4 regions of the Microbispora hainanensis genome follow, and region 1 is predicted to be linked to each of the others. Evidence: riboswitches for the same ligand, from Rfam matches in the RefSeq annotation. Region 1 holds a riboswitch; each other region holds the start of a gene.
The links. A riboswitch is a leader RNA that binds a small molecule or an ion and turns the genes downstream of it on or off. The one in region 1 is predicted to bind cyclic di-AMP.

Region 2: linked by a shared signal. The riboswitch ahead of OHB01_RS13805 (C40 family peptidase) and the one ahead of OHB01_RS00115 (coiled-coil domain-containing protein) in region 1 are both predicted to bind cyclic di-AMP.
Region 3: linked by a shared signal. The riboswitch ahead of OHB01_RS23515 (C40 family peptidase) and the one ahead of OHB01_RS00115 (coiled-coil domain-containing protein) in region 1 are both predicted to bind cyclic di-AMP.
Region 4: linked by a shared signal. The riboswitch ahead of OHB01_RS35455 (CHAP domain-containing protein) and the one ahead of OHB01_RS00115 (coiled-coil domain-containing protein) in region 1 are both predicted to bind cyclic di-AMP.

What each region holds. Positions count from the first base shown of each region.
Region 1 covers NZ_CP108086.1:22,894-28,122, forward strand. The annotation lists gene OHB01_RS00100 (TIGR03086 family metal-binding protein) at 1-143, shown strand, start outside; gene OHB01_RS39790 (50S ribosomal protein bL37) at 151-228, opposite strand; gene OHB01_RS00105 (DeoR/GlpR family DNA-binding transcription regulator) at 365-1,168, shown strand; gene galT (galactose-1-phosphate uridylyltransferase) at 1,347-2,405, shown strand; cyclic di-AMP (ydaO/yuaA leader) riboswitch at 2,476-2,614, shown strand; gene OHB01_RS00115 (coiled-coil domain-containing protein) at 2,649-3,560, shown strand; gene OHB01_RS00120 (hypothetical protein) at 3,626-4,057, opposite strand; gene OHB01_RS00125 (DinB family protein) at 4,345-4,857, shown strand; gene OHB01_RS00130 (M50 family metallopeptidase) at 4,881-5,229, opposite strand, start outside.
Region 2 covers NZ_CP108086.1:2,934,837-2,940,065, reverse strand. The annotation lists gene OHB01_RS13810 (hypothetical protein) at 1-772, shown strand, start outside; cyclic di-AMP (ydaO/yuaA leader) riboswitch at 1,178-1,336, shown strand; gene OHB01_RS13805 (C40 family peptidase) at 1,531-1,980, shown strand; gene OHB01_RS13800 (MarR family winged helix-turn-helix transcriptional regulator) at 2,047-2,376, opposite strand; gene OHB01_RS13795 (alpha/beta hydrolase) at 2,590-3,222, shown strand; gene OHB01_RS13790 (YafY family protein) at 3,272-4,243, opposite strand; gene OHB01_RS13785 (VOC family protein) at 4,337-4,735, shown strand; gene OHB01_RS13780 (glycoside hydrolase family 68 protein) at 4,725-5,229, opposite strand, start outside.
Region 3 covers NZ_CP108086.1:5,024,364-5,029,592, reverse strand. The annotation lists gene OHB01_RS23525 (glycosyltransferase family 4 protein) at 1-432, opposite strand, end outside; gene OHB01_RS23520 (hypothetical protein) at 526-1,434, opposite strand; gene OHB01_RS23515 (C40 family peptidase) at 1,539-2,147, opposite strand; cyclic di-AMP (ydaO/yuaA leader) riboswitch at 2,219-2,373, opposite strand; gene OHB01_RS23510 (C40 family peptidase) at 2,688-3,650, opposite strand; gene OHB01_RS23505 (NYN domain-containing protein) at 3,800-5,116, opposite strand.
Region 4 covers NZ_CP108086.1:7,801,979-7,807,207, reverse strand. The annotation lists gene OHB01_RS35460 (DUF222 domain-containing protein) at 1-1,720, shown strand, start outside; cyclic di-AMP (ydaO/yuaA leader) riboswitch at 2,224-2,366, shown strand; gene OHB01_RS35455 (CHAP domain-containing protein) at 2,598-3,311, shown strand; gene OHB01_RS35450 (DUF305 domain-containing protein) at 3,622-4,269, opposite strand; gene OHB01_RS35445 (hypothetical protein) at 4,420-5,079, opposite strand.

The DNA of each region.
Region 1 (5,229 bases):
AGCTCGTCGCCTCATGCTCGGAGTGGTTCGAGAAAGCACGGGAGGACTACCGCGAGGCGGGAGTGTTCGGGGACGAGCAGGGCGTCCCGGCCGACGCCGACCAGCAGACCCACCTGCTCGCCGCCTGGGGCAGGAACCCCTAAAGAGTGCCTATCGGCCGGTGGGCCGCTTGCCGTGGTTGGCCTTCTTCTTCTTGCGTGCCTTCGACTTGCGTGCGCGTCTGCCCATGACGACCGCCTTCCGTCGAGTACGGCTTTCGCCCACTGTCCTCCCTGGGACCACGGGCGGCAAGAGGCGTACCCCAACTCAACATGTCTCCACGTTCGTGAGGCATAATTTGTTTGAATCTGTAGAGGAGTGGTGGATGCTGGCCCAGCAACGGCAGCAGGCGATCCTTGAGAGGGTACGCAGGACCGGCGGGGTGCGCGTCGCGCAGCTCGTACGCGACCTCGGGGTCTCGGACATGACGATCCGCCGCGACCTGGAGGTCCTCGCGGAACGCGGCCTGATCGTCAAGGTGCACGGCGGGGCGACCGCCACCGGCACGGGCTCGACGGAGGAGCCGGGCTTCGCGGCCAAGTCGGTGCGGCAGCAGGCCGAGAAGGAGGCCATCGCCCGCAGGGCCGCCCTGCTCGTGCGGCCGGGCAGCTCCGTAGCGCTCTCGGCCGGCACCACGACCTGGACACTGGCCCACCATCTGGTGGACGTGCCCGAGCTGACCGTGATCACCAACTCGGTGCAGGTGGCCGACGTCTTCCACCGCGCGGGACGGCCCGACCAGACCGTGGTGCTGGTGGGAGGCGTGCGCACGCCCTCCGACGCGCTGGTCGGCCCGGTGGCCGTGGCGGCCGTCCGCTCCCTGAACGTCGACACGCTCATGCTGGGCGTGCACGGCATGAGCGTCCGGGCCGGTTACACCACGCCCAACCTGCTGGAGGCGGAGACCGACCGCGCCCTCATCGCGGCCGCCCAGCAGCTCGTGGTCCTGGCCGACCACACCAAGTGGGGGACGATCGGCTTCAGCACGATCGCCGCCCTCGACGAGGCCGGCGTGGTCGTGAGCGACGTCGGCCTGCCGGAGGAGGCACGCGACGCGCTGTCGGAGCACGCCGGCGAGCTCCTCCTCGTCGATCCGTCCGGGGAGACCGAGCTGGAGACCGCGCTGTGACGCCGGCCCGCCGCACGTCCTCCGACGCCTGTAGTAAACCCGGTGCATCCCCCGGCCTCCGCGCGCCCGCCGTGTCCCCCTTTCGCAAACCCGCACCGACCCCCTTGTAAGCCCGCTCCGACCCGGGACACCGCACCGTGAAAGCCGGAGATCGCACCGTGAAGCTGGAGACCGCTCTGTGAAGCGCACCATCACCCATCTCGCCGACGGCCGTGAGCTGATCTACTTCGACCGGCGCGACGACGCCGACCACAGCGCCATCGACACCAGGGACCTGCCGCCGCGCCCGCTCGCCTCCGAGCTGCGCTACGACCCCCTGATGGACGAGTGGGTGGCCGTCGCCCGGCATCGCCAGACACGCACACACCTGCCGTCGGCGGAGGAGTGCCCGCTCTGCCCGGGTCATCCCGGCTCGGAGATCCCCTCGCCGTACGAGGTGGCGGTGTTCGAGAACCGCTTCCCGTCGTTCAGCTTCAACACGGGCTCGTACGAGCAGGTGGGCGGGCTGAGCGAGGTGCGTCCGGGGATCGGGCGCTGCGAGGTCGTCTGCTTCACCTCCGACCACAACGCGTCGTTCAGCTCGCTGAGCGACGAGCAGGCCGAGCTGGTCGTCGAGGCGTGGGCCGACCGTACGGCCGAGCTGTCCTCGCTGCCCGGCGTGGAGCAGGTCTTCTGCTTCGAGAACCGCGGCGCCGAGATCGGCATCACGCTGCCGCACCCGCACGGGCAGATCTACGCCTATCCGTACGTCACGCCGCGCACCCGGCAGATGCTGAACGCCGCCGCCCGTCATCAGGGCGGCAACCTGTTCGCGGATGTCCTGGCCGCCGAGCGGAAGGGCCCCCGGGTGGTGGCCGCCAACGAGCACTGGACGGCCTTCGTGCCCGCCGCCGCGCGCTACCCGTTCGAGGTGCACGTCTACCCGCACCGCCAGGTGCCCGACATCCCGGCGCTGTCGCCGGAGGAGCGAGCCGCGTTCGCGCCGCTCTACATCGAGGTGCTGCGCCGCCTGGACGGGCTGTTCGGCGTCGTCATGCCGTACGTCGCGGCCTGGCACCAGGCTCCTGTCACCTACCGGCGCGACCTCGCCTACCTTCACCTGCAGCTTTTCACGATCCGGCGGGCGCCCAACAAGCTCAAGTATCTGGCCGGATCGGAGTCGGCCATGGGCGCGTTCGTCAACGACGTGCTGCCCGAGGAGGCCGCCCGGATGCTTCGCGAGGCGATAACGGCCTGATCTCCGATTGATTGCGGCTTTGGTGGCAGCGACGGTTTCTTTACCACTAGTATCCCTGACACCGGCCGTCACAACCGGTACGCCTAATCCCGGGCGCCCCGCCCGGGAACCGGGGACCCAATCACGCACCTGGGGTCAAGGCAGTCGCCTGCCCGGGCTCCTCCAGCCCGAACCCGTCAGCTAACCCGGTCGGCAGATGGAGAGGAGTGGGCTCTGCCCCGCGCATTCCCCCTGGCTGTCGGCGTGCTCGCCTCCGCCGTCCTCGTGTTCGGTACGGCGGCGCCGGGCGTCGCCGAGCCCAAACCGACGGAGAAACAGCTCAAGAAGGAGCTGTCGGACCTGCGGCAGAAGGTCAACCGGCTGATCGCCGACTACAACGCCAAGCGTGTCGCCCTCGCCAAGGCCCGTGAGGAGGAGAAGGCGGCTCGCGACCGGCTGGCCAGGGCCCAGGCCGACTACCAGGCCGCCAGCGACGCCGTACGGCAGATGGCCGGGCTGCGCTACCAGACCGAAAGCGCGATGGCGCTGCCCGACATGAACACCGCCGCGCTCAACTACCAGCTCAAAGAGGAACAGGCCGCCCGGCTCGCGCACTTCGACCGGGTGCGCGACGCCCGGCAGCAGGCCGCGGACGCCGCCAAGACGCTGACCGCGCAACTGAAGGCGCAGGCCGAGGCGGTCGCCGTACAGCGCAAGGACGCCGAGGACCTCATCGACGAGATCAAGGACAAGCTCGACGCGCTGATCCCGATCGCGCCGGGAAAGCTCCCGGGTGGGTCGTGGGCACCGGAGCTGCCCAGCGGTGCCGACAACATCACGCCCCGGATGAGGTTCATGCGCACCGAGGTCGAAAACCACTTCAGCCTGCGGTTCCCGGTGGGCTGCTACCGGGCGGAGAACAGCGGCGAGCATCCTCTCGGGCGCGCCTGCGACTTCATGATGAGCTCGGGCGGCGCCATGCCCTCCCCCGAGATGAAGGCGCTCGGCGACAGCCTGGCCGACTGGGCCATCAAGAACGGCCCCAAGCTCGGCGTCATGTACGTGATCTGGCAGCAGCGCATCTACAACCTCGGCCGTCCCGGCTGGCGGCTCATGTCCGACCGCGGCGGAATCACCGCCAACCACTACGACCACGTACACATCTCGATGTACTGACCTGCCAGGGCACTCGCGGGGTGGGCCGGCCACCTCGGCGAGCGAGGCGGCCGGCCCGCTCCGGGTCAGGCCGGGATCTGCTTCTCGTGCCAGGTGTAGTAGAGGTAGGTGCTGCCGGGCCCGGTCAGCGTGCCGTAGACCTGCCAGAAGGTGTTGGTGCCGGGCGAGAAGCGGAAGATCTTGTCCCCGGGCCGGTCGTCCACGATGACCTGCTGTGACCCCGTGGGCCCGATCCGGACCTCGATCGTGAACGTCTCGTTGTCGGGGATGTCGAGGCAGACCTCGTGCGTGTACGCCGTCGGACCGGCGATGTTGTAGAGGCGATTGTCCACCGCCGGCGACTCGACGTTGGTGGGGACGTATTTGTTGACGACGTAGGTGTACCCGCCCGTGGAGCAGTCCACTGCGGAGGTGTCCGCGAGCGCGGGGCCGGCGCCGGTGAGCGTGACGCCGAGAACGCCGGCGGCGACGGTGAGAACGGAGATGGTGCGCTTCATGCCTCTCCTCATCCGTACGGTGTGACGCTTCAACCAAGTAGTTGAAGGCTGAACTGATTTTGATCACATTCGCCACAATTACACAAGTCTGATCAATTACCTGTCCGAATCCGAGTCAAGACGGCCGGGTTCGGCCTCCCGTCGGGCGCAGGCCCGGCGTGCGGCCCGGCCTTCGGCTACGTCATGAACCGCGCTCAGGAGGGGGGTGCCGGGACGGGCAGAACCGCCGGGTGCCTCCGCCCGCTAATCGGGGTGACTACGCGCCGAGTCCGGGGGAGGATGCCGGGATGACCGACACACGTATCGATCCCCCCGTCGTCGCGGGAGAGCGCGAGATGCTGCGCGCCTGGCTGGACTGGCACCGTGACACCCTCGCCGTGAAGTGCCGGGGCCTCACCGAGGAGCAGTTGCGGCTGCGCTCGGTGCCGCCCTCCAGCATGTCGCTGCTCGGCCTCGTACGGCACATGGCCGACGTCGAGCGGGCCTGGTTCCGGAGGCGGCTGAACGGCGAGGATCTTGGCGGCATCTACTTCAGTGCCGACGACCCGGACGGCGAGTTCGACAATGTGGACACCGCGTCGGCCGAGGAGGCCTTCGCGACCTGGCAGGCGGAGATCGAGCAGGCGCGGGCGGCCGAGGAGGCCTGCGCCGACCTGGACGCCATGACGAAGGCGTCCACTCGTGACGGCGTCCACTACTCGCTGCGGTGGATCATGTGCCACATGATCGAGGAGTACGCCCGCCACAACGGCCACGCCGATCTGCTGCGCGAGCGCGTCGACGGCGTGACGGGCGAGTAGCCCCCGACGGCGAGTGGCCTCCCTCAGCCGGACAGGCGGACCGGGTTGACGAGGTCGGCGTAGATGAGCAGGCCGCCCATGACGACCAGCAGGGCCGCCATGACGTACGTCAGCGGGAGCGCCTTGGCCACATCCACATAACCGGGGACGGGCCTGCGGCGCACCCGCGCGAACGCCCGCTTGACGCCCTCCCAGAGCCCGCCGGCGATATGGCCGCCGTCCAGCGGCAGCAGCGGGATCAGGTTGAACATGCCCACGGCGAGGTTCAGCCCGGCGAGCAGGTTGATGAAGATTTCGATCTTGTTCTCGACCGAGAGGTCGGAGGCGGCGATCTCACCGCCGATGCGGCCCGCCCCGACGATGCCGATCGGC
Region 2 (5,229 bases), 2.9 Mb from region 1:
CAAGAACGTGTGGGTCTTCGGCCCGGGGAAGGCGAGCCGGTGGAACGGCCGGACATGGACCACCTTCTCGCTCGGCAGCGGCTTCTCCACGACGGACGCCGACGGCACGGGCGCGAAGGACGTCTGGGCGGTCGCCGACTCCTCGGCCTCGGCCAGGCACTGGAACGGGTCGTCGTGGCGGAGCGTCCCGCTGCCGGCCCACGCCGCCGCCGTCGACGCGTACAAGGCCGGTGACGTCTGGGCGGCGGGGGCCAAGGGCACCCGTCCCGCGATCATGCGGTGGAACGGGAAGTCCTGGGCGCTGGTGCCCACCCCCGCGATCAAACTGCCCGCTCGCGACGCCGCCGCGGTGCTCACCGACATCGCCGTCCTCGGCCCCCGCAACGTGTGGGCCGTCGGCGGCGTGAGCTGGGAGGGCGCCGACGACCAGGGCGACGACAAGATCTACGACCGCCCCCTGGTCATGCACTGGAACGGCCGCTCGTGGACCGCCTCGGTCGGCGCCGTCAACGCCCAGCCGTACACGGAGGTGGAGCCCGACGGCGCGGGCGGCGTGTGGATCGTGCAGAGCGACTGGAACTCCACCCTGTGGCATGTCACGGGTTCGACGTGGCGGAGCACCCCGATCCCCCGGAAGGCCGGCACCGACGCCGCCCTGTTCTCGATCGCGCGCAGGCCCGGGACGACGACGCTGTGGGGCGCCGGGTTCACCGCGCCGCAGGGCGACCCCGACGACCCCTCCGCCAACGGCGCCTTCTGGCGTACGAACTAGCCATCCGGCAGGTCACGCCCGCTCGTGCAGGGCGGCAGCCGGGCGGCGCAAGCGACGATCAACGCCCTCCGGACCACAGGCGGGCAGCCGAGGGGCCGAAGGCCGCCAGGGTCAGGATGTACGCCGCCGCCAGGGCTTACTCGCCTTCCTCCGCAGGTCAGGCCCGCGATGGGACGAGTGTGACCAGCGCCACATCTCTTCCGCAGATGCACTCTGACCTGCAACTTCGCGCATTTGATCCCTTTTATGCGCTCCTTATCCTTTTGACGCTCTTTGCGGAGATATGGGGCTCTTGGTAGTTTCCTTGCCCATCGGCGGGGTCCACGTGACCTCGTCGTTACGAACCCGGCCCCGCCGGGTTCGACCATCCACAGTCGCCGTCGCCCCGCCTCTCCGCCCCCCTGGGCGCCGGTGATGCCGAATCCGAGCAGCTAGGAGGCTCGGAGCCGGGGAACCAATCGACCTTCGACGAAGGTCTGGGGTGAATCGGCGCGCCGGCGCCGTAGGGCGATCTTCCCTGCCCGAATCCGTCAGCTAACCCGGTAGGCGCAAGCGGAAGACCAAAGGGAGAGATCCTCCTGTCCACCAACTCCACCACTCTGCTCCGCATCGCCTGCGTCACGATCGGTAGCGCGGCGCTCACCGCGTCGGCCGGAGCATTGAGCGCACTCCCCGCAGCCGCCGCGTCCGCGACGGTGACATCCCCACCCCCGGCCCCCGCCCCCGCCCCGGCCCTCACCTCGGCGGTCATCCCGCCCGTGCCCCCCACAACGACCACCCCCCTGCATCCCGCGCCCGTGGCCGAGAACTCCGCCACGAGGAAGCTCACCAAGGCGGCTCTCCAGCAGGAGAAGGCCGAGCGCGCCATCAAGGTGGCGAAGAAGCAGCTCGGCGACCCGTACGTGTGGGGCGCCACGGGCCCAGGAGCGTTCGACTGCTCCGGGCTGGTCCAGTTCGCCTGGCGCAAGGCCGGCGTCAAGCTCCCGCGTACGACGTGGGCGATGCTCAGGCACGCCAAGAAGAGGGTCTCGCTGTCGCACCTCAAGCCCGGCGACCTCATCTTCACCAGTGGCGGCGGCCACGTGGGCATGTATCTCGGGCACAGGAAGGTGATCAGCGCCCCCCACAGCGGCGCGGTGGTCAGTGTCGACAGGCTCAACGCCTATTGGAGGGGCAGCTTCCTCACCGCCGTACGCCCCGGCGTCTGACCCGGGACGCCCTCGGTGGAGACGCGCCGCCGCGCAGCGCATCTCCGCCGAGGGCGTGGCCGGAGGCTACGCGTCCTCCACGACGAGGCGCCGGAGCAGGGCCAGCAGGGTCGCGCGGTCCGCGTCCGGCAGGGCGGTGTAGCACCTGGCGAGCACCTCGTCGGCGACCTTGCGCCCGGCTTCCAGGACCCGCTCGCCGGAAGGGGTGAGATGGTGCTCGATGCGCCTGCCGTGCCCGGGCCTGCGTTCGATCCATCCCTGGGCCACGAGCCGCCCGGCGAGGGTGCCGAAGGCCTGCTCGGTCTGGAACGTCGCCGCGGCCAGCTCCCGGGCCGACGCCCCGGGGGTACGGCTGATCGCCCGGAGGGCGTCCCACTGGGCGAGCGTCGCGCCGATCGCCGACAGCCCGCTCTCCAGGGCCCGGTGCTGCCTATATTGGACGTGTTTGACCGCCCGCCCGAGTTGTTGCAGATCGCGACCTGTCCCTCACCATGTCGGAGGCCGGCACCGGCAGACCGGCCCTGATCCTGCACGGCGGCGGCGGCCCCGCCACGGTCGCCGGGCTCGCCGGGCACCTCTCCCGGACGGCACACACCCTGACGCCCGTGCATCCCGGCTGGAACGGCACCGACCGTCCCCCGTGGCTCACCGGCATCGACGACCTCGCCCTCGCCTACCTGCACTGCCTGCATCGCCTGGGGTTGCGCGACGTTCTCGTCGCCGGCTCCTCCCTCGGCGGCTGGACCGCCGCCGAGATGGCCGTACGCGACACGGCGGGGGATCATCACCGGGCTGGTGCTGGTCGACGCCGTGGGCGTGGACGTCCCCGGCGAGCCGATCCGCGACTTCTTCGCCCTGGACGCGCGCGGCGTGGCCGAATACGCCTGGCACGACTCGCAGCGCTTCTACGTCGACCCGGCCGGCGTCCCCGCCGACCAGCTCGCAGCCCGGGCGGCCGACATGGCCACCATGCGCACGCTGGCGGGCGACCCCTACATGCACGATCCCAAACTGCTCCGCCGGTTGCGGCACGTCGACGTGCCCACGCTCCTGGTGTGGGGGGAGAGCGACCGGATCGTCACCCCGGCTTACGGCGCCGCCTACGCCGGCGCCTTCGCCAACGGCCGGCTGGAGGTGATCCCGGAGGCCGGTCACCTGCCGCACATCGAACAGCCGGCGGCCACCTTCGCCGCGATCGACCGCCATCTGCACGCGGCCGGTTCGCCGGCGACCAGCGCTTAGCCCGCAGTCACCCGCCCGCAGTCACCCGCCCGCAGTCACCCGCCCGCAGTCACTCTGCGGTCCTGCGGGCGGAAGCCGCGAGCCGGTCCGCGAGCGCCGCGACACGGTCGCGCAGCTCGTCCGGCCGCTCGATGACGAACGGCCGGTCGAGTGAGGCGAGCACCGGAGGCAGCCAGTCGAGCCGCTCCGCGCGCACCTCGACCCGGAGCCAGCCCTCGTCCCCGGAATCCGCCAGGGTCGCGACGGCGGCGGGAAGCCGGGCGCGGATCTGCTCGACCGTCCCCTGGATCCGCAGCACCACGTCGTACCGATATCGAGCCGTGGCGAATCCGGCCAGGACGTGCTGCGCCGGATCGAACCCGGCGGGCGGCTCGAACGAGCCGGGCAGCGTCCTCGCGTCCGCGATGCGATCCAGCCGGAAGGTCCGGTCCTCGCCGATCTCCGGATCCGCGCCCGTGACGTACCACCGGCCCGAATGGGCGACGAGCCCGTACGGATGCAGCGTGCGCTCGCTGCGCCGACCATCGGCGGCGGTATACCTGATCGAGATCGGCCGGTGATGGCGCACCGCGTCGGCGACGCAGAGCAACACGGCGGTCTCGGGAACGGCGGACTCGCCGGGCGGGGCCGTGAAGGCGAGGGATTCGAGCACGGTGTCGAGCCGGCGGGCGAGCCGCTCGGGCAGAACGCGCCGGATCTTGGCCGCCGCCGTCTCGCTCGCCGTGCCCGCCGCCGTCGTCAGCCCCGCGCGGCGACCGGCGACCAGGCCGAGCAGCACGGCGAGCGCCTCGTCGTCGCTCAGCATGAGCGGGGGCATGCGATATCCGGGGGCGAGGCGATAGCCGCCGTATCGGCCGCGCACCGACTCGACGGGCACATCGAGGTCGATCAGGTGGTCCACATATCGCCGCACGGTGCGCTCGTCGACGCCGAGCCGGTCGGCGAGCTCGGCCATCGTCCGCGTGCCGCCCGACTGCAGGAGCTCCAGCAGCGTGAGAACGCGATGAGTCGGTCGGGCCACGTCACACAATCTAGTGACAATACTGGGCGGTTTCTGTCCGGTATCCGCCCTAGTGTTCCCGGGACGAACAACCCGGGAACCAGGGAGATCACCATGGACTTCGTGTCGATCCGCATCATCACCGACGACGTCGCGCGCCTCGCGGGCTTCTACGAGCGGGCCACGGGCGTGCGGGCACGCTGGGCGAGCGCGGAATTCGCCGAGATCAAGACCGCCTCCGCGACCCTCGCGATCGGCAGCACCCGCACCGTCCCGCTCTTCGCACCCGGCGCCGCCCGGCCGTCCGCCGACCACAGCGTGATCGTCGAGTTCCTCGTCGACGACGTGGACGGCGTGCACCGGAGCCTGACCGGCCACGTCGAGGAGTTCGTCCAGGAGCCCACCACGATGCCGTGGGGCAACCGGTCGCTCCTGCTCCGCGACCCCGACGGCAACCTGGTCAACTTCTTCACCCCCGTCACCCCGGAGGCAATCGCGAGGTTCACCCGCTGACGGCTCCCGCCGACGCGGGAACGACCACGGAGGTGGCGTCCTCGCGCAGGGTGAGTTCGAGCACCGGCGCGATCGTCCCGCCGAAGGCGGCCCGCGCCGCGCCGGGCCCGGCCGTCCACGGATCCGGCCCTCCGATGGAGCGGTAGTTGAGAAAGCTCACGACCTTCAGGTCGGGCAGGACCAGCCAGGCGTACGCCTGGTCGGGCTCTTCCGCCGGATTGGCCAGCACGAGCCCCGAGCCGTTCAGCGGCGTGTACGGCCCGGCGAGGGTGGGCGCGACGAAGCCGTAGAGCCCGGTGGGGGCGCTTCCCCTCGGGTGGAACGACTGCCGCTGCGTGCAGAAGAACAGGTAGTACGACGACCCGTGCACCACGATGTGGGGCCGTTCGATCTCGTGGTTGACTCCGTCGGCCACGAGGAGGGGCGGCCGCAGCGACCAGCCGCCCGGCGTCGCCGCGGCGAGGGCCACCGCGCCTATGAAGGCGTGGCCCGCG
Region 3 (5,229 bases), 3.8 Mb from region 1:
GTACTCGCCGAGATAGGTCACGATGTCGGCCCCCGCCCCGATGCGGCGCAGCAGGGCGCGCGCGCCCGGCAGGCGGGCCCACGACGCCTCGTGCCCGTGGGTGAGCATGACGATGCGGCCCGCGCCCGCGGCGCGCAGGCCGGGAGCCAGCAGCCCCAGCGGCGCCGCCGCGCCGAAGACGACGGTCGCGCCGTCCTCCACCAGCGCCGCCGCCCGTCGCGCCACCGCGCGGGTCGGCAGCATCAGCGAGGAGGGATGCCGGACCACCTCGTACGGCTGGCGGGCGTCGAACTCCTCACACCCCTTCCAGCGCGGGGCGTACACGACCACGGAGCCGGGCGGCCTGCGCACGGCGAGGCCGTGCACGAACGCCTGGATGCCGCCCGGTCTGGGCGGGAAGTCGTTCGTGACGATCAGCGTCCGCTTCGTCATCCTCACCCCCGCTGCCGGCGTGATCACGCGGTCCCCCCGCGCCGCCCGAGAACGCATTGTCGCAGTCCCGGCCGGGTCGTCGCGGTCGGACGATCAGGTCCGGGCGAGCTGCTCGCGCGACCACGACCGCCAGGCGCGGGTCAGGTCGCCGGCGGTCAGCCCGAGCTCCTCCCGCAGGGCGGCGCCGATCTCCTCGCGCAGCGCGGCGCGATAGAGGGCGACCAGCCTCGGCTCGCCGAACCGGGCCGCGATGTAGCGGCAGGCGAGCCACGCCTCCTCGTACGCCTGGGCGGGCCTGGCGGCGAAGTCGGCGGGCCCCGGCAGGCCGCCGAGCGCCGCCCTCCCGGCCGCGACGTCGGCGGCCAGCTCGGCGGCGACCGTACGGACCGGCAGCCCGCTGTCCAGGTAGCCCACGTAGTCGGCGAAGCCCTCCATGAGCCACATCGGCACCGTGCGGCGGCCGGCGGTCGCGACGTGCGTCAGCTCGTGGGTCATGACGACCAGGCGGCCGGTCGCGGACAGGCGGGCGAACGCGGCCGGCTGCACGATCACCCGGTCGCCGGTGGCGACGGCCGCCAGGCCGTCCACCTTCGCCGGCGCGGCCAGCACGGCGGCCTGCTCCTCGGTGCGCGGCACCAGGACCACCGCGCCGCCGAGCCCGCCCCAGACCCTCGTGACCGTACTGCCCGCGCGGCCGGCCAGCGCGGCGATCTCGGCGACCAGCGGCCGGGGCGACCCGACGACGACGGCGCGCTCGCCGCGGGCGACCGAGGCACCGGTCCACATGCCGGGATGCTCGCGTACGGCGGCGCGGGCGTCGAGCCGCAGGGCGCGCAGCGGGTCGGGCGGCGCCGCGGCGGCGGGCCCGGCCAGCAGCGCGGCCAGCGCGACGGCCACGGCCGCGATCCGGCGGGGAGTGGCCCCGGCGGGTCCGGGCCGGCTCCGGCCGGCTCCGGCACGCACGCCCGGCGCGCACGCGGGCACGCCGCTCGTGACAGTCACGCCGTGCATGGTAGCCAGCGCATGTCACGGCCCCGCCCACCTCGGCGAGGTGGACGGGGCCGTAAGGACGGCGCCGGTCGAGGGGGCTTGGTGACCGGTGCCCGTCAGACGCCCGGCCGGACGGCACCCACGAAGGTGCTCCTCCGGTAGGCGTCCAGCTTGTCGATCCTGACCCGCGTGCCGCTGTGCGGGGCGTGGATCATCCTGTTGTGCCCGACGTACATGCCGACGTGGCCGCCGCCGCTGGTGAAGATGAGGTCACCGGGCTCGAAGTGCCCCCAGGACACCTTCTTCCTGACCGCGCTGCGGATGGACCACGTCGTGCGCGGCAGCCGTACGCCGGCCTTGCGCCAGGCGTACTGGACCAGGCCCGAGCAGTCGAACGCGCCCGGTCCCGTGGCTCCGTAGCGGTAGGGGTCGCCGATCTGCTTCTCGGCGGCCTTCACCGCGCGCCGGGCCCTGGCCCGCTGGAGCGAGGCCCTGCTGATCTTCCGCTTGGCGGTGTGCCTCTTGGTCCGCTTCTTCGCGGCGGCGTTGCGGGCGGCGGTCTTCGCGCTCTCCTCGGCGCCCGTCTTCGTGGCCGTCTTGGTGGCCGTCTTCGTCGCCGTGGCCGTCGTGACGACCGTGACCGTCGCCGGGTCGGCCGCCGGGTCGGCCGCCGTGCCGGCTGCCGCCGCCGGATGTGCTCCAGCGACACCTACGGATGCCGTCAACGCGGCACCACTAACGGCAATTCGGGCAAGACGGGACAGACTGGGGGTGGTAGACAGGATCTCTCCTCGGGTCTTCCGCTCACGCCTACCGGGTTAGCTGACGGGTTCGGGCGGGGAAGTCGCCCTACGGCGCGCGATGCGCCGATTCACCCCGGACCTTCGCGTGAAGGTCGGTGGTTCCCCGGCTCCGTGCCTCCTGACTGCACGGACTCGGCTGGCCATCGGCGTCGGGGGGATCCCACGGGGGGAGGGTGATGAAGGACGCCGATGCCGCTGGATGACTGCGACCGGCCGGCCGGACCGGGACGCACGGCGGCGAGGCGTGCTCGCCGCGGCCCAGAAGCTACCCAGGACTCGCGGCGTTCGGCAAAGCGCTCCGGCCGGATAAAGATCGCATAACGAAGGCCGCGGAGAAGAAATCGCAGCTTACCCACACCGCGAATGCGCCAAATGTGACCCTGCCCACAATTTGCACAACAAGCGCCGATGGGGTCACATTTGCCGCGTCAGTCACAGATCGTCACGGAGACGGCGGGACCGTCAGGGGCGCACGGCTCCGATCGCGTGATACTCGGCGAGTGTGACGACTTTCACAACATCGCCGGTCTGCGGGGCATGAACGACCTTCCCGTCGCCGGCGTAGATGCCGACGTGCCCGTATCCGGCGTGCCAGAGCAGGTCGCCCGGCTGGAGGTCGTCGAGCGAGACCCGGCGGCTCGCGCCCCAGGCCCACTGCTCGTAGCTCGTCCGGGGCAGCCGGACGCCCGCCGCCGCCCACGCGGCCTGCACGAGCCCGGAGCAGTCCCAGGCGCCCGGTCCGGTGCCCCCGTAGCGGTAGGGCTTGCCGATCTGCTTGTAGGCGAACTGGAGGGCGGCCAGCGCGTTGCCGGACGCCGGCCCGTTGTAGACGACGCCGGCGCTGTTGGGGTTGCCGGGGTTGAACGTCCCGAGCGAGCGCAGCAGCTTCATCTGCTCCCGGACGAGCTTGTCGACCTTCTCCTTCTCGTCCGCCAGCTCGTCCTTGACGTCGGCGGCCTCCTTGTAGACCTGCTTGCTCTGGTTGCGGCGGTTCTTGAGGTCCTTGATGGCGCCCTCGTACGCCTTGAGCCGCCCGGCCCGCTCGGCCGACATGTGGTTGAGCGTGGCGAGACCGCTGAGCATGGCGTCGGGGTTGGAGCTGTAGAAGACGCCGCCCCACGACCCCATGTCGCCGACCTGGTAGCTGCTGACGGCCATCGAGACCAGCCCGGAGCGTAACTCCTCGACCCGGGCGTTCTGCTTCTTGTAGTCCTCGTTGATCGTGAGGTACTTCTGCCGGGCCTTCTTCCACTTCTCGTTGGCCGCGTTATAACGGTCCACGAGCTGGTCGGCCTGCGCGTTGAGCTTGCTCAGCTTCGCTTTCACCTGCGCGACAGTGGGCTTCGGATCCGCCTGCGCGCCCGTCATCGGAGTGAGCAGGACCACGGCGGCCAGACCGGCGGCCACCGGCACACGCCCTCGCACTGAGCCCCCTTGAGGATAAACCTCTTTGATCGACGAAACCTGCGGCGCGACTCTATCTAGGCGATCTTGAAGCTTCAACCTATTCGCAGGTATTCGCGGCAGTCGTCACATACTGTGACGTCGCAGGTCCGGGGCGTGCGCGGGACGCGTCAACCGCGGCCGAGACGGCGCAGCAGCAGGATCGAGGGCACCGGCCGGGCGCCCATGCGGCGCACCGACTCGGCCACCTCCCGGTCGGAGGAGACGACCGCGATGGCCCGCCCCGGCGGCTCCGCCCGCACCAGCGTGCGGATGAGGTCGTCGGCGATCTCCCCGGGCGCGCTGAACATCACCCGCACCCCGCGCGGCGCGGACACCTGGACGGGCCCGTTCAGCTCGGCGCCGTCGAACACGCACGTCACCTCCGCCCGCGTCTGCACGGCGAGCCCGCCGAGCCCGGTCAGCAGCCGGGCTCGCTGGTCGGCGAGGGTCAGCGACGGATAACCGGTCTTGGTCACGTTGTAACCGTCGACGATCAGATGCAGGTGAGGGATGGCCAGGAGCTGGTCGAGAAGCTGCGGGTCGTCGTTGGCCAGCGCCCGCGCGGGGACGGCCGTCACGCCCGGCTCGCCGGGCACCACCGCGTTCACGTAGTCGGCCGGCCTGCTGATCGTCGTGGGCAGGCCGAGCTCCTTGCGCAGCCCGGAGGCGGCGTCCTGGAGCGCGTCAAGCAGCACCCGCACCCGGGCGTCCTCGATGCTGCGGCCCTCGCGGGCGGCCCTGCGGCTGGCCTCGAGCTGGCGCTCGGCGTCCGCCAGGCGCTCCTTGAGCCGGCGCAGCTCGGTCTCGGCCGCGCCGTTGGCGCTGGCAGCCCTGGCACGCGCCTCGGCCGTCTCGGCCTCCAGCTCGGCCGCCCTGGTCTCGGCGGCCTTGACCCGCTCGCGGGCGTCGTGCAGCTTGCGCCGCAGGTCGGAGTTCTCCGCGCGGGCGGCCTTGAGCTGCTCGCGCACCCGGTCGATCTCCTCCTTGGCGGAGGCACGCTGCGCCGCGAGCTGCTCGCGCAGCCGCGTCTCCGCCTGCTCCCGCTGGGTGCCCGCGGCGGCGGCCTGCTCAAGGTCGGTCCGCGCCTGCTCGACCAGGTCCGGCCAGCCGGGCGGGCGGGTCAGGTAGGCCGCCGCCGCGACCAGCACCGGCTCGGCCGCCGGGGGCACCGTGCCCTCGGCCAGGCTCCCCACCAGCTCGGGCCAGGCGGTCTCCACCGCCTCGGCCACCCGCTCGCGGAACTCCTTGTCGTTTTCCAGCTGGGCCGCGATCGGCGCGCTGCCAAGACGGGCGCGCTTGCGCGGGTCGAACCTGGCGATGTTGCGCAACGGCGGCGGCACGGCCGCGGCGGGCATCGAGCCCAGCACCTGCGCGGCGACCTCCACCACGTGTAAACGGACCTGCTCGGGCAACGGACGAGACAGGCCTTCTCCGGCTGAACTCATCTCGTCGCTCCTCGGCCGTGTCCTACAGATCTTCTGCCCACTGGGGTCGCCCCGGCGGCGCCTCGCGGTGCTGTCGCCCCCGAATGCGAGAACGTCCCGATATCCGGCGTCCC
Region 4 (5,229 bases), 1.0 Mb from region 1:
CCCCGACACCACCGGAACCACTGACGAGCCGAGCCAGGCCGACGACACCACCGACCACGTCGAAAACGCGCGGGATGCCGGGGGCTTCGGGGAAGGCCGGGAGGACACGGGCGATCCGACGCCCGGCGAGGCCGACGACCTCGACATCCCGGAGGAGTTCGACACTGCCGAGACCGAGGCGGATGCCGGTGCCGGGAGCGCCGACACCACTGCCGCCCCTGCGCCCGCCGACGCCGACGACGCCGTTTCCGGCGCGATGGCCGACCCCGATGCTTCGGGTGGCACCGATACCCCTGACGGCCCGGACGGGCTCGACATCGCCGAGGCTGCCCCTGCCACCGACCCTGCCGCTGGCTCTGGCGACGCCGCGATCGGACCTCGCGATGAGGAGCCTTGTGACTGGGGAGCCGGTGAGCGCGGGGCCGGTGAGCGGCGGCCCGGCGAGTGCGAGCCGCGCGACACCGCAAGCACCGCCGCTGCTGAGGGCGACCACACCGCGAACGCCGGCTCCGCCGAGGACGACGACACCGTGAGTACCAGCTCTGCCGGGAGCGACGAGACCGCGCCCGCCAAGGGCGATGGGTGGGATCGCGGTGCGGCCCGGTCTGGAGCAACCCATGTCCGGCGGGGTGTGTCAGCATGGCCTGCTCATGGTGGCGGGCATTGGCACACAGCGCCTTCGCACGCTGCCCCTTCGGACACAGTCTCTTCGGACATAGCACCTTCGGACACAGCACCTTCGGACACAGCCCCTTCGGGCGCGACGGCTTCGGTCGCGACGGCTTCGGATGCGCCGCCATCGCAGGCGGCGCACTCGCAGGCAGCGCCTACGGAGGTGGCGCCTTCGGAGGCGGCGTGGCCGGACCCTCCGCCCGAGGACGCCTCCGCACGTCACACCCACGCCGGGCCTGGGCCTGCGGGGGACTGCCGGCATGGCCACAGCCCGTGCCGGTGCGACGGCCAGGGCGCGTGCCGGTGCTGCGGCGAGGCGCGGTGCTCGCGTGCGACGCAGGCGTCGGGGACATCGGGACCGTCGGGAGCGACGCCCGGCGGGCCCGGACCGGAGCGGGAGACACCACCCGGATGGGCATCGGAAACGGCACCGGGAGCCGGGCGAGGGACGCCGGAGACGGCGCAGGAGGCATCGCAAGGAGCCGCACAGGGGGCATCGCGGGGGGCGGCGCAAGGTGGGTCACCGGGATCTCCGGGTGCGTCGGCGGGCGCGATGCCTGGGGCGTTCTTGGGGTCGGCGTTGGGAGCGTCGGCAGGCACGTTGCTGGGTGCGTCGTTGGGGATGGCACCGGGGACCGCGCCGGGGTTGTTGCTGGCGACCGGGCAGGTGCTGCCCGTCTCCAGCGTGCATCGGCTCGCCCGGACCTCGACTCTGGTGCGGATCGTCATGAACGCCGAGGGACAGGTGCTGGACATGGGGCGCAAGGTCCGTCTGGCGACTCCTGCCCAGCGGCGGGCCATCTTCGCCCGGTATGCCACGTGCTGGGTCGACGGCTGCCCGCTGCCGGCGACCATGTGCCAGATCGACCACGCCGACAACTGGAGCACCGGCGGGCTCACGGATCTGAAGCTGCTGGGCCCGGCGTGCCAGTTCCACAACCGCGACCGCTACCAGCACCCCGAGCGCTACACCCGCCGCCAAGTAGGCGAAGACCGCTGGGCCTTCACCTACCACCGCCTCGGACAAGCCCGACGACTACACGAGTAAGGCGGGAGGCAGGCGGTGGAGGACCCACAGGCCGGCCCGGGCGACGCACGGACCGGCCCCGGAGGCTGCGGGCGTGAGGCGTGAGGCGTGAGGCGTGAGGCGTGAGGCGGGAGCGTGGGCGATGCGCAGGGCAGGCCCAGGCTGACGCGCGGACAGACCCGGCGACTACGCGAGCGAGGGGAGCGCCAAGACAGCCGGAAGCCCTCGACCGCGTCGGCACTCGGCCCAGCAGACCCCGCGCCGGCAGACACGCGCGAGCAGGCCCGCGCTGGCAGAGCCGCGCCGGCAGACCCCGCGCCGGCAGACCCGCGCTGGCAGAGCCGCGCCGTACGGCGTGGTGTGGCGCATCTCACCGCGGGCGGCCCGCGACCGTGAGGACCTGCGGAAGCAGGGAACGGCGACAGCCGGGATGATCCCCTTTACAGGCCATTTGGCCGTGTCTTACTTGTTATCTACTAAGCTTCCCGTGTGTCTCGCCGGTGAGCGGTCCTCAACCCGAGGACGACCGGCGACCGCCGAATCCCGGAAGTCATCGATCCCGGGAACCGGGGACCCACGTCTCTTGGGGTGAATCCGGACCATCCGGTAGGGCTACTCCTGGCCCGAACCCGTCAGCTAACCCGGTAGGCGGCCAAGGAGAGGAGAGCGTGGAGTGTCGGCTCCACCTGCCCACCCGGTCCGCGTCGTGTCGCCGGACCACCTGCCCGCCCTGGAACGTCTCCAGGCTTCCGGGGTGATGGCGCGCCCGTGACGGGCTGCCACATCTCCCGTTTCTGATTCCGCCCCGCCGTGGCGTGTCCCCGGACGGTCATGCCGTCATGCCGCACGCCCGCGGGCCGGTTCGTCATGTCTCGAAGCGCGCCATGAGGAGCCCCCGATTTCCACCGATCCGATAGCTCGACAGCTGCTCGACGCCGTACGCCCCGAGCTGGGCTACCGCGAACGAGCCGGGAAACACACCAAGTTCGGCGAGTGGTACGCCGAAAACGTCGCCAAGGACCCCGACTTCAAGGCCGCCCCGTGGTGCGACATGTTCGTCTCCTGGGCGGCCGACCGGGCCGGGGTGCAGGACCATGTCGGCGAGTTCGCGCTGACCACGCGGCACGCCAAGTGGTTCGAGAAGCACCACGCCTGGAGCGACAAGCCCGAGCCGGGCGCCGTGGTCTTCTTCGCCTGGTCAGGGTCCAAGAAGATCCGCGACATCGACCACGTCGGCATCGTCGAGAAGGTCGTCGGCCGGAAGGTCCACACGATCGAGGGCAACGTCGACGGCGTGTGGCTGAAGCGCAAGGTCCGCGACACGAGCACGATCGTCGGGTACGGCCTGCCGCGCAAGGTCAAGGTGACGCCGAAGACGCCGGTGACGATCCAGCCCATGGCGGCCGTGAACGCGAGCGTCCAGAGCGCCGCTGCGCCCGCCACCAGGAACATGGCGGCCACGCAGGGGAAGCCGCTCGACATCGTGTGCTCGCCGGGCGACGCCGTCCTGTCGGCCGGTCTGCTGTTCGCGGTGGTCTCCACCGCCGTGACCGGGATACGGGTCAAGACCGCGGCGGCGTCGTCCGACGGACGGCACCGCAAGCGCGGGTGACCTCCCCCTTCCGGATCTCCCGCCGCTCATAGGGACTCCAGCCCGGGCCTTGGGACCTCCGGCCCGGCCCTGGCGATCTCCGGCCCGGCCCTGGCGATCTCCGGCCCGATCAGGGGAACCTCCGGCCGGTCCGAAACGGCCAGGGCTTCGAACGCCATACTCGACGGCGCCACGCTCGTCGGCGACGTGTTCGACGGCGACGTGTTCGACGGCGCCGTGCTCGCCGCTTCCGCCGTGGCGACTGCCACGGCGAGCACGGCGCCGGTCCGGGCCGTCACGGTGCCCTGACCCGGCATGCTGACCCGGCAGGTCAACCAGGCAGGCCGCTCAGCATGCTCTTCATCTCCTTGATCTCGGCCGACTGGCTGGAGATGATCGACTCCGCCAGCCTACGCGCCGGCTCGTAGCTTCCGCCGCTCAGCTCGTCGCGCGCCATGGTGACGGCGCCTTCGTGGTGCCGGATCATCATCGTGAGGAAGGCCCGGTCGAAGTCCCGTCCGGACAGCCCTTCGAGACGCCGCATGTCCTCGGGGGACATCATCCCGGGCATGGCGTGATGCGTCGGCGCCGGGCTCTCCCCGGGCACCTGTTCGCCCCAGGTCGTGAGCCAGCCGCTCATCGTCCGGATCTCGGGAGCCTGCGCGGCCTCGATCCGCCGGGCGAGCCGCGCGACCCGGGCGTCCGCCGCCCGGTCTTCGGCCAGTCGCCCCATCTCCACCGCCTGCTGATGATGGGGGATCATCATCCGGGCGAACATGACGTCCTGGTCGTTGTGGTCGGCCGTCGTTGTCGGCGGCGTTGTCGGCGGCGGCGTCGGCGTCGGCGTCGGGTCGCTGGGCGCGGTGGGCACACCGGGTGAGGAAGGCGTCGCGGCCGAGGCGGCGGTGCCGTACGCGCCGCCCGTGCCGGCCAGCAGACCGGCTGTCAGCAGGGCGACCGGCAGGACACGTCCGTTCATCGGCCAACACCTCCGTACGTCCCGGCGGCTGGTCGAGGACCGGCGCCGCCCCGCCCGCGGTGCCGGCGGCGGCGCCACCCCCGGTGCGCCGTCGCCGCACGAACCGTGTGGCGAACCTGGTCCTCCTGTCGTACCCGTGGAACGTTCCCGTCAGCCGTTGAACGTGATCCTGAACCGGTAGTTGTCGCCGTAGGTCGAGCCGCGGATGGTGAACGCCGCGCTCCCCGAGCTCACCCGGCCCGAGACCGTGGCCCCGGCGTTGACGGCGTAGAGGAAACGAGACGTGCCGAGATCGCGGCAGGGGACGATGGTCTTCTCGCCGTAGAAATGGTTGAACGTGGCCCCTTCGGCGCGGTGGCTGTCGACCAGCTTGCCGGACCAGGAGGTGCCCGATCGGCTGGTGACCCAGTAGCCCAGCAGGAGTTTCGGGTCGCGTACGTTACCGCCGAGATCGCGGGCCGACGCGGTGACAACGTGGGCGGAGCCGAACTGGAAGGATCCGAGCGCTCCGATGTCGCCCACATAGAACTCCCAGTAGAAGGGGTTGCGTTCGACCCTGCCCGCGGCGGACTTGCGTGGACCGGTGACGAATTTCGCGGCCGCCTTGTATCGGCTGGTGCCGACGAACCGGTGCTCGCCCCAGAGGGGACCTCCGCAGTAGTCGTAGACGTCGACCACCACGGTGGCGGTGCCACGATAGATCCGCAGGGCGGACTGTGCGCCGGCCGCCGGGCCGGACGGGACCACCGCCCCGAGGACCGCGGTCACCGAGACCGCTGCCGCCGCTAATCGGAATTTCCGTGTCTTCATGAGAAATCCCCTCCTTGTCGTGCCGTCGATCCGGAACTCCTCCACGGGCCGGCGGGAACCTCACCGTAAAAGACCGCCGTGGTCTTACCAATGACGTGTGCATACACGGTTGGTAACGCCTTGTGTCGATCCGAAAGTGGCGGCGACATA